DNA from 3 places in the uncultured Barnesiella sp. genome. Region 1 is predicted to be linked to each of the others. Evidence: riboswitches for the same ligand, from Rfam matches in the RefSeq annotation. Region 1 holds a riboswitch; each other region holds the start of a gene.
The links. Region 1 has a riboswitch for cobalamin ahead of Q1K76_RS09915 (TonB-dependent receptor). Riboswitches for the same ligand answer to the same signal wherever they lie in the genome.
Positions count from the first base shown of each region.

Region 2: linked by a shared signal. The riboswitch ahead of Q1K76_RS07640 (anaerobic ribonucleoside triphosphate reductase) and the one ahead of Q1K76_RS09915 (TonB-dependent receptor) in region 1 are both predicted to bind cobalamin.
Region 3: linked by a shared signal. The riboswitch ahead of Q1K76_RS09375 (DUF5074 domain-containing protein) and the one ahead of Q1K76_RS09915 (TonB-dependent receptor) in region 1 are both predicted to bind cobalamin.

Region 1 is NZ_CAMMHD010000018.1:28,579-30,846, reverse strand. Features, by position in the region: gene Q1K76_RS09925 (cytochrome ubiquinol oxidase subunit I) at 1-139, opposite strand, end outside; gene Q1K76_RS09920 (DUF4492 domain-containing protein) at 136-405, opposite strand; cobalamin riboswitch at 587-787, shown strand; gene Q1K76_RS09915 (TonB-dependent receptor) at 899-2,268, shown strand, end outside.
Region 2 is NZ_CAMMHD010000012.1:19,080-21,347, reverse strand. Features, by position in the region: gene queA (tRNA preQ1(34) S-adenosylmethionine ribosyltransferase-isomerase QueA) at 1-637, shown strand, start outside; cobalamin riboswitch at 994-1,202, shown strand; gene Q1K76_RS07640 (anaerobic ribonucleoside triphosphate reductase) at 1,255-2,268, shown strand, end outside.
Region 3 is NZ_CAMMHD010000016.1:58,302-60,569, reverse strand. Features, by position in the region: gene Q1K76_RS09375 (DUF5074 domain-containing protein) at 1-999, opposite strand, end outside; cobalamin riboswitch at 1,257-1,453, opposite strand; gene Q1K76_RS09370 (LamG-like jellyroll fold domain-containing protein) at 1,679-2,268, opposite strand, start outside.

The DNA.
Region 1 (2,268 bases):
CGGTACGGTAGTAGATGGTTTCCATGATACTGACGATTATGCCCAACCCCAGCGTGAGGGGGACAAACAGCCAGTGATAAATAGCGGTGAGTGCAAATTGTGCCCTCGACCAGTCTACGAGCGTGAAAAGATCGTTCATAACTCCTGTGATTGTTGTTGTTGAGAATTATTGGTATTGGTGAGATTTTCGATGACGGCATTGGCCCGCTCCTCGTCGGTATCGAACTCTTTTTGCAAAATGTTGGGGAAAAAGAAGAGCCGCAGGATAAAAAACATGATGAACAGTTTGATAAGAATGATTGCCCAAAGTGTTTTTCCCAAGGTCATCGATCGGAATCCTTCAAGGTAGAATCGCCATACGCGCACTACGAAATTGTCGTTTTTCAAGGTTTGGTTTTCTTCCATAAGTGTATTGTATGTAGATGAAGAAAATTTTCGCAATATTCGGTAAAATTTGTGATTGATACAAATTTATAACCGTTATTTTTTATTACGAATCAATACTTTTTTCACAAGTAACGATTGGGGTGCAGGTTTGGTTTGGAATAATTTCCAAGAAAAAATAGAACAGTATCAATAATTTGTGTTACCTTTGTCACGCATTGGTTTCGAAACCCCGTCCGGGGCGTAGAATGAAAAGGGAATCGGGTGAAAATCCCGAACAGTCCCGCTGCTGTAAGCTCCCGTAGAGGTGCCGAGAATACTTGAAAGCCACTGATTATGACGATTGGGAAGGCCTCGGTTACCGGAGTAAGTCAGAAGACCTGCCATGCTTTTAGTCATTAGCTTTCGGGGGGTAGAGCTTGTGAATCTGCGGAAGGGTGGCCTACACGCGTCCGTCTGTTTACACCGACTTGTATCGAAAGAACCCGCTCCGAGGCTGTTAAAAAATAGTCCGATGGAAAGACTTTGTCGTTGGGTATCGTTTGTGTGTGCGATTGGGGTACTGGCTGCTCTGCCCGTGCGGGTGTGGGCCGATGAGACTTCGTCGACCGACTCGATACAGACCCGGTCGCTGGGCGAGGTAATGGTCACGGCCAACCGGTATAGCGAGGTGATACCCTCACAGAAACTCGCCGGCAAGGAGCTGCAGGCCCTCAACAGCTTTTCGGTGGCCGATGCCATACGCTACTTTTCGGGTATACAGATTAAGGATTACGGCGGTGTGGGCGGTTTGAAGACCGTCAACATCCGCAGCATGGGTACCAACCACATGGGTGTATATTACAACGGCATCCAGTTGGGCAATGCCCAGAACGGCCAGGTGGATCTGGGAAAATTCTCGCTCGAGAATATCGAGGAGATTTCGCTCTACAACGGGCAGAAGAGCGAGATATTCCAGTCGGCCCGCGAGTTCGGTTCGGCCGGTTCCATCTACCTCACCACCCGTCGGCCCAAGTTCAAGCCGGGCGAGAAGTCGCACCTGAAGGCCTCGTTCAAAACGGGGTCGTTCGACCTGGTCAACCCCTCGGTGCTCTTCGAATACAAGCTCAGCGAGAGCGTGAGCATGACCTTCAACAGCGAGTGGACCAACTCGAGCGGTAAGTACAAATTCCGTTACAAGCGGGTTACCCCCTCGGGCGAGGTGGCCTACGACACCACGGCTACCCGGCAAAACGGCGACATCGATGCCGTGCGTTTCGAGGGCGGTCTGCAGGGCTATCTCTCCAACGGTTTTTGGAAAGCCTACGTCTACCATTACAGCTCCGAGCGGGGTATCCCCGGCGCCATCGTCAACAACGTGTGGCGCAACGGCGAGCGGTTGTGGGACCGCAACACCTTCGTGCAAGGCGTCTATCAGCAGGATATTACCCGCAAGTACAGCCTCAAGGTCAATGCCAAGTATGCGTTCGATTATACCCACTATGTGAACAACGACGACAAGCTGATGCGGGTCGACAACCAGTACAAGCAGCGCGAGGTCTACGTGTCATTGGCCAACAAGTATTCGATACTCCGCAACTGGGACGTGTCGGTGGCCTACGACATGCAGTGGAACGGGCTGTCGGAGTACCTCTCGGCCAGCCGCTACACCCACTGGATTTCGGCCGCTACCGCCTTCTCGCTGGCCGACCGGCTGAAGATGCAGGCCAGCGTGCTGGCTACGCTGGTCGACGAGACGGCCGAGGGGCAGACCAAGGCTCCCAACAAGAGCAAGGTGACACCCGCCGTCTTCCTCTCGTACCAGCCGCTCAAGCGATACAACTGGGTGCTGCGAGCCTTCTACAAGCAGATATACCGCATGCCCACCTTCAACGACCTCTATTA
Region 2 (2,268 bases), on a different contig from region 1:
CGGCTCGCACGACGAGTTCAAAGAGGCCCTCTACAAACTGGGCGAGATGCCTTTGCCGGCCTATATCACCCGTCCGGTCGAGGAGCTCGATGCCGAGCGTTATCAAAATATCTTTGCTCGCCACGAAGGGGCTGTGGTCACTCCCGCTGCCGGGCTCCACTTCAGCCGTGAGCTGTTGAAGCGCATGGAGATTAAGGGCATCGACTACGGCTTCCTCACCCTCCATTCGGGCCTGGGTAACTTCCGTGAAATCGATGTCGAAGACCTTACCAAGCACAAAATGGACTCGGAGCAGCTGATTGTGACCCCCGAGCTCGTCGAGCTCGTCAACCACGCCAAGGATGGCGGCCACAAGGTGTGCGCCGTGGGTACCTCGGTGATGCGGGGTATCGAGAGTGCGGTCAGCACCGGCGGCCACATGAAGACCTACGACGGCTGGACCAACAAGTTCATTTTCCCGCCCTACGACTTTACGGTAGCCACCAGTCTGGTGACCAACTTCCACATGCCGCTTTCGACCATGCTGATGATGGTAGCGGCATTCGGCGGATATGAAATTGTCCTCGAGGCCTACGATGCTGCCCTCAAGGAGGGGTATCGTTTCGGTGCCTATGGCGACGCCATGCTCATTCTGTAATTGGTAAGATATCAGGGACGCTCTTGTCCCGGAAGATACAGAGAACCTTGTTGCACCTTGGGGACAAACGGTGCGGCAAGGTTCTCTCTCTTATAGAGAGATTACTATCTCGCCTTTTTTATTATGTTGCTGGAATAGATAACAATTTGGTTGATTCGATTGGATATCCGATTGAACAATGGAATAGATGCCTTTTTTGCTGTTTTATAGCAGTATAGTTTCCATATGGGAGTTGGTATGGGCCTCTATTCGTTGCTGGTTTCAGGAAACTTTTTTCTATTCTGGTTTTCAAAAGTTTCCCGAAAAAGGAAACTTTTGTCTCGAAATTTGTTGTTTGGTTATCGCGAATTTGTGTAACTTTGTACCCGCATTCCGGTTCGGCCCCGTTGTACGATGGTGTCGATAAAAAGGGAATCGGGTGAGAATCCCGAGCAGTCCCGCTGCTGTAATTCCTGTGAAAGTCCCGTGACACGAGCCACTGACGAGAATCTGTTTCTGTAATGTCGGGAAGGCGTCATCGGGGCAGGGAAGAGCCAGAAGACCTGCCGGAGTGAGAGAGAAGCAAAAGGACGTTCGAGGAGACGTCCGCAGTATCCAACCCTAAACAACTTATCAACATGGATTATGCAGGCATTACCATTGCCAAGCGCGATGGTGCCCAAGAGAGTTTCTCGATTGCCAAAATCGAGCGGGCTATTGCCAAGGCCTATCGGGCCGATGGTATCGACGACGAAACTGCGGTGAAACAGATTGCCGGCGAGGTGGCCGCCGCCATCGACAAGAGCGAGATTTCGGTCGAGGAGATTCAAGATCTGGTCGAGCGCCATCTGATGCGGCGCAACCCTTCGGTGGCCAAGCGCTTCATCATCTATCGCGAGTGGCGCACCAAGGAGCGCGAGAAACGCACCTCGATGAAGCAGGTGATGGACGGCATCGTGGCTGTCGAGAAGAACGACGTGAACCTGAGCAACGCCAACATGTCGTCGCATACGCCGGCCGGGCAGATGATGACCTTCGCCTCGGAGGTGACCAAGGATTACGCCTACAAGTATCTGGTGGGGGTGCGCTACGGGCGGGCGCACCGCGAGGGCGACATTCACATCCACGACCTCGACTACTATCCCACCAAGACGGCCACCTGCGTGCAGTACGACCTGGAGGATATTTTCAACCGCGGTTTCCATACCAAAAACGGAACCGTGCGCACGCCTCAGTCGATACAGAGCTACGCCACGCTGGCCACTATCGTGTTCCAGACCAACCAGAACGAGCAGCACGGCGGGCAGGCCATCCCGGCTTTCGACCACTTCATGGCACCGGGGGTGCTGAAGAGTTTCCGCAAACATCTCGAGACGGCCATCGACTTCATCTTGCGCCTGCATGGCGAGAGCGACCATCCGTCGCTGCGAGAGGCGATAGCCGACTCGGTCGCCTCGATAGCCGATACGGAGGTGCAACAGGCTGCACTGGCCGACCGCCTGCAGACTCTGGGCCTGACTCTCTCGGCCAATGAGTTGCGCACCGCCTGGACACAAAGCTACGAGACTACCCGCAAGGATACCCACCAAGCCATGGAGGGATTGGTGCACAACCTCAACACCATGCACTCGCGGGGTGGCAACCAGGTGGTT
Region 3 (2,268 bases), on a different contig from region 1:
GGTAGAGGTCATCACCCACATCCGGCCGTCGTCGGCGCCCTGAATGCCCAGCACACGGTTGATCATGCAGGGGATGCTGTACGGGAACGAAATCGACGTCACGGCATCGCTCTCGGTCGAGAGCTCGAGAATCTTGCTCAAATAGCCCGACTTGAAGGTGTAGGCCTTGCCTCCCATCGTCACGAAGCGGCTCTTCGGCGCACCGTCCGAACCGGTCACGAAGGTCAGCGACTTGGCCGTGGGGTCGAAACGGTAGATACCGGCGTTGTCGCGGATATAGAGATGCTGCTCGTCGAGCACGGCGATATGCGTGGGCCAGTCGAGCCCCTGCAGGTCGTCGTTCGTGTAGGCGGCCGTCCGCTTCAAGGTGTGGGCATCGGCCACCACCAGCATGCCGTCGTTTTCGAACACCATGCCGTTGGGGTTCTTGTTGCCATTCTGCGAGATGATATAGACCTTGCCGTTACAGAACGCCATGTCCTGTGCCACGTTGCCCAGCTCGGTACCGTTGACCGTCTTGTAGGCATCGGCCACCACATACCCCTCGGGCGAAATCCAGGTGAGCGAGCCGTTCTCGGTAGTCATGTTCCCCTCGTTGAGCACAAAGACCCCGGCCGGGTCGTCAAAGGCATTCAGGCAATACAGCTCCACCTTTTGCGAAAGGTTCTTCCCGCCTGCGCCCGCTACCGTGACGGTGAGCGTAGCTTTTGTTTCGGCATCGGCCGTGGCCGAGATTTCGATTTTCCGGGCATCCTGGTCGACCGTTGCACTCCACCCGGCGGGCAGCGATTCGGTCTTGACCGACTGCACATGCTCTGCCGCATAGGCAATCTCTACTTGGGTATCGGGAACCACAAATACCGGCACATCGGTTGCAACAGCCGTTGTCCACTCAAACTTCGGGTCGGGCATCGGTTCTTCACTCTCTTTCGAGCAACTGCCCATAATCAGAGCTACCGCTACCAGCAGCACGCCCCACATCTTTCTTACTTTCATCATTCTACTTTTGGATAAAAATCTATTATTTAACAGGTTATTGAAAATTTGCAAAACAAGGTCCCGGGCTGGAGAAGAGACGGCAAGCCCGGCCGTTGCCATATTGTCAAGACGGCAACGCGTCGTGCCTGCCTGTTCCCGGGCAGATGCCCCAACAGGTTTACACAGTACCCCGACACGGGTTATGAATGGCTCGAAAAGCCTGAAAAAAGTATATAGCATTTACGTCGTACATTTAACCGTCCTGTCCACGGGCTCGATTAAAAACAAAAACTGACGGCAGGTCTTCTGACTGACTCCCCACTCGAGGCCTTCCCGATATTGCAATCAGTGGCGTATAGAATTCGAGCGGTTGGCGGAGCTTCACAGCAGCGGGACTGTCCGGGATTTTCACCCGATTCCCTTTTAATCCTCGAGGCCCGGCGGGCCTTTTGGAACCAATCGGCTGTAAAATTAGTATTTTTTTCTGGAGAAAGATAACTTTTTGCTTCCTACTTCAAACAGATTGTATATGGTGCAGCTTATAGTCTTTATCCTCAGCGGTCTTGACAACACACTCCCCCCACAAAAAAAGCATGAGCGCATATAGCCGAGATGCGGCTGTATGCGCTCATGAGTTTCTCTGAAGAAGTTTTGCCGGTTCTCTCCTACACCGGCTCCATTTTTTTCTATACTGCCAAACTTATCTTACCAGAACCTTCTGGCCGCCGATAATGTAGAAACCGTTCGGCAGATTCTCGGCAGCAACCTCCCGAGGTACGTTGGCCCGCACCTTCATGCCTTGCAAATTGAAGACATCGACACGGACACTTCCCGAATCCACACGGTCGGAGACCACAGACTCGATGCCCGAACTCGCCGATTGCCCCTCGAGTATCCAGGCATTCAGCTCCTTTACCCGGGTCGTGGCCGAGGCAAAGGCTTCGATGCCGTTGGCATCGGCTTCGGTGGGGAAGACACGGATGGAGGTAGCCCACTTGTCGTTCACGAAGATGTCGAGGATGGAGTGGTCGATAAAGATATTTATCTTCAGCTCACTCCCCACGGCCGGACGCTCGGGCAAGATGCAACGATAGACACCGTCGTATACGCCGGCGTCGTTGGTCAACCGAGGCAGGGCGCTGAAGTCGGCCACGAGTTCACCCGTTGCCGGAGTGTACGAAACAACGGCCTCGGCACTGCCGCTCTTGAAGATGTGGAAACCGAAGTCGGAGGCACCCACCTCGAATGTGCCGCATATCTCGACCGAGCGTCCGCTCACAGGCGAGAGGT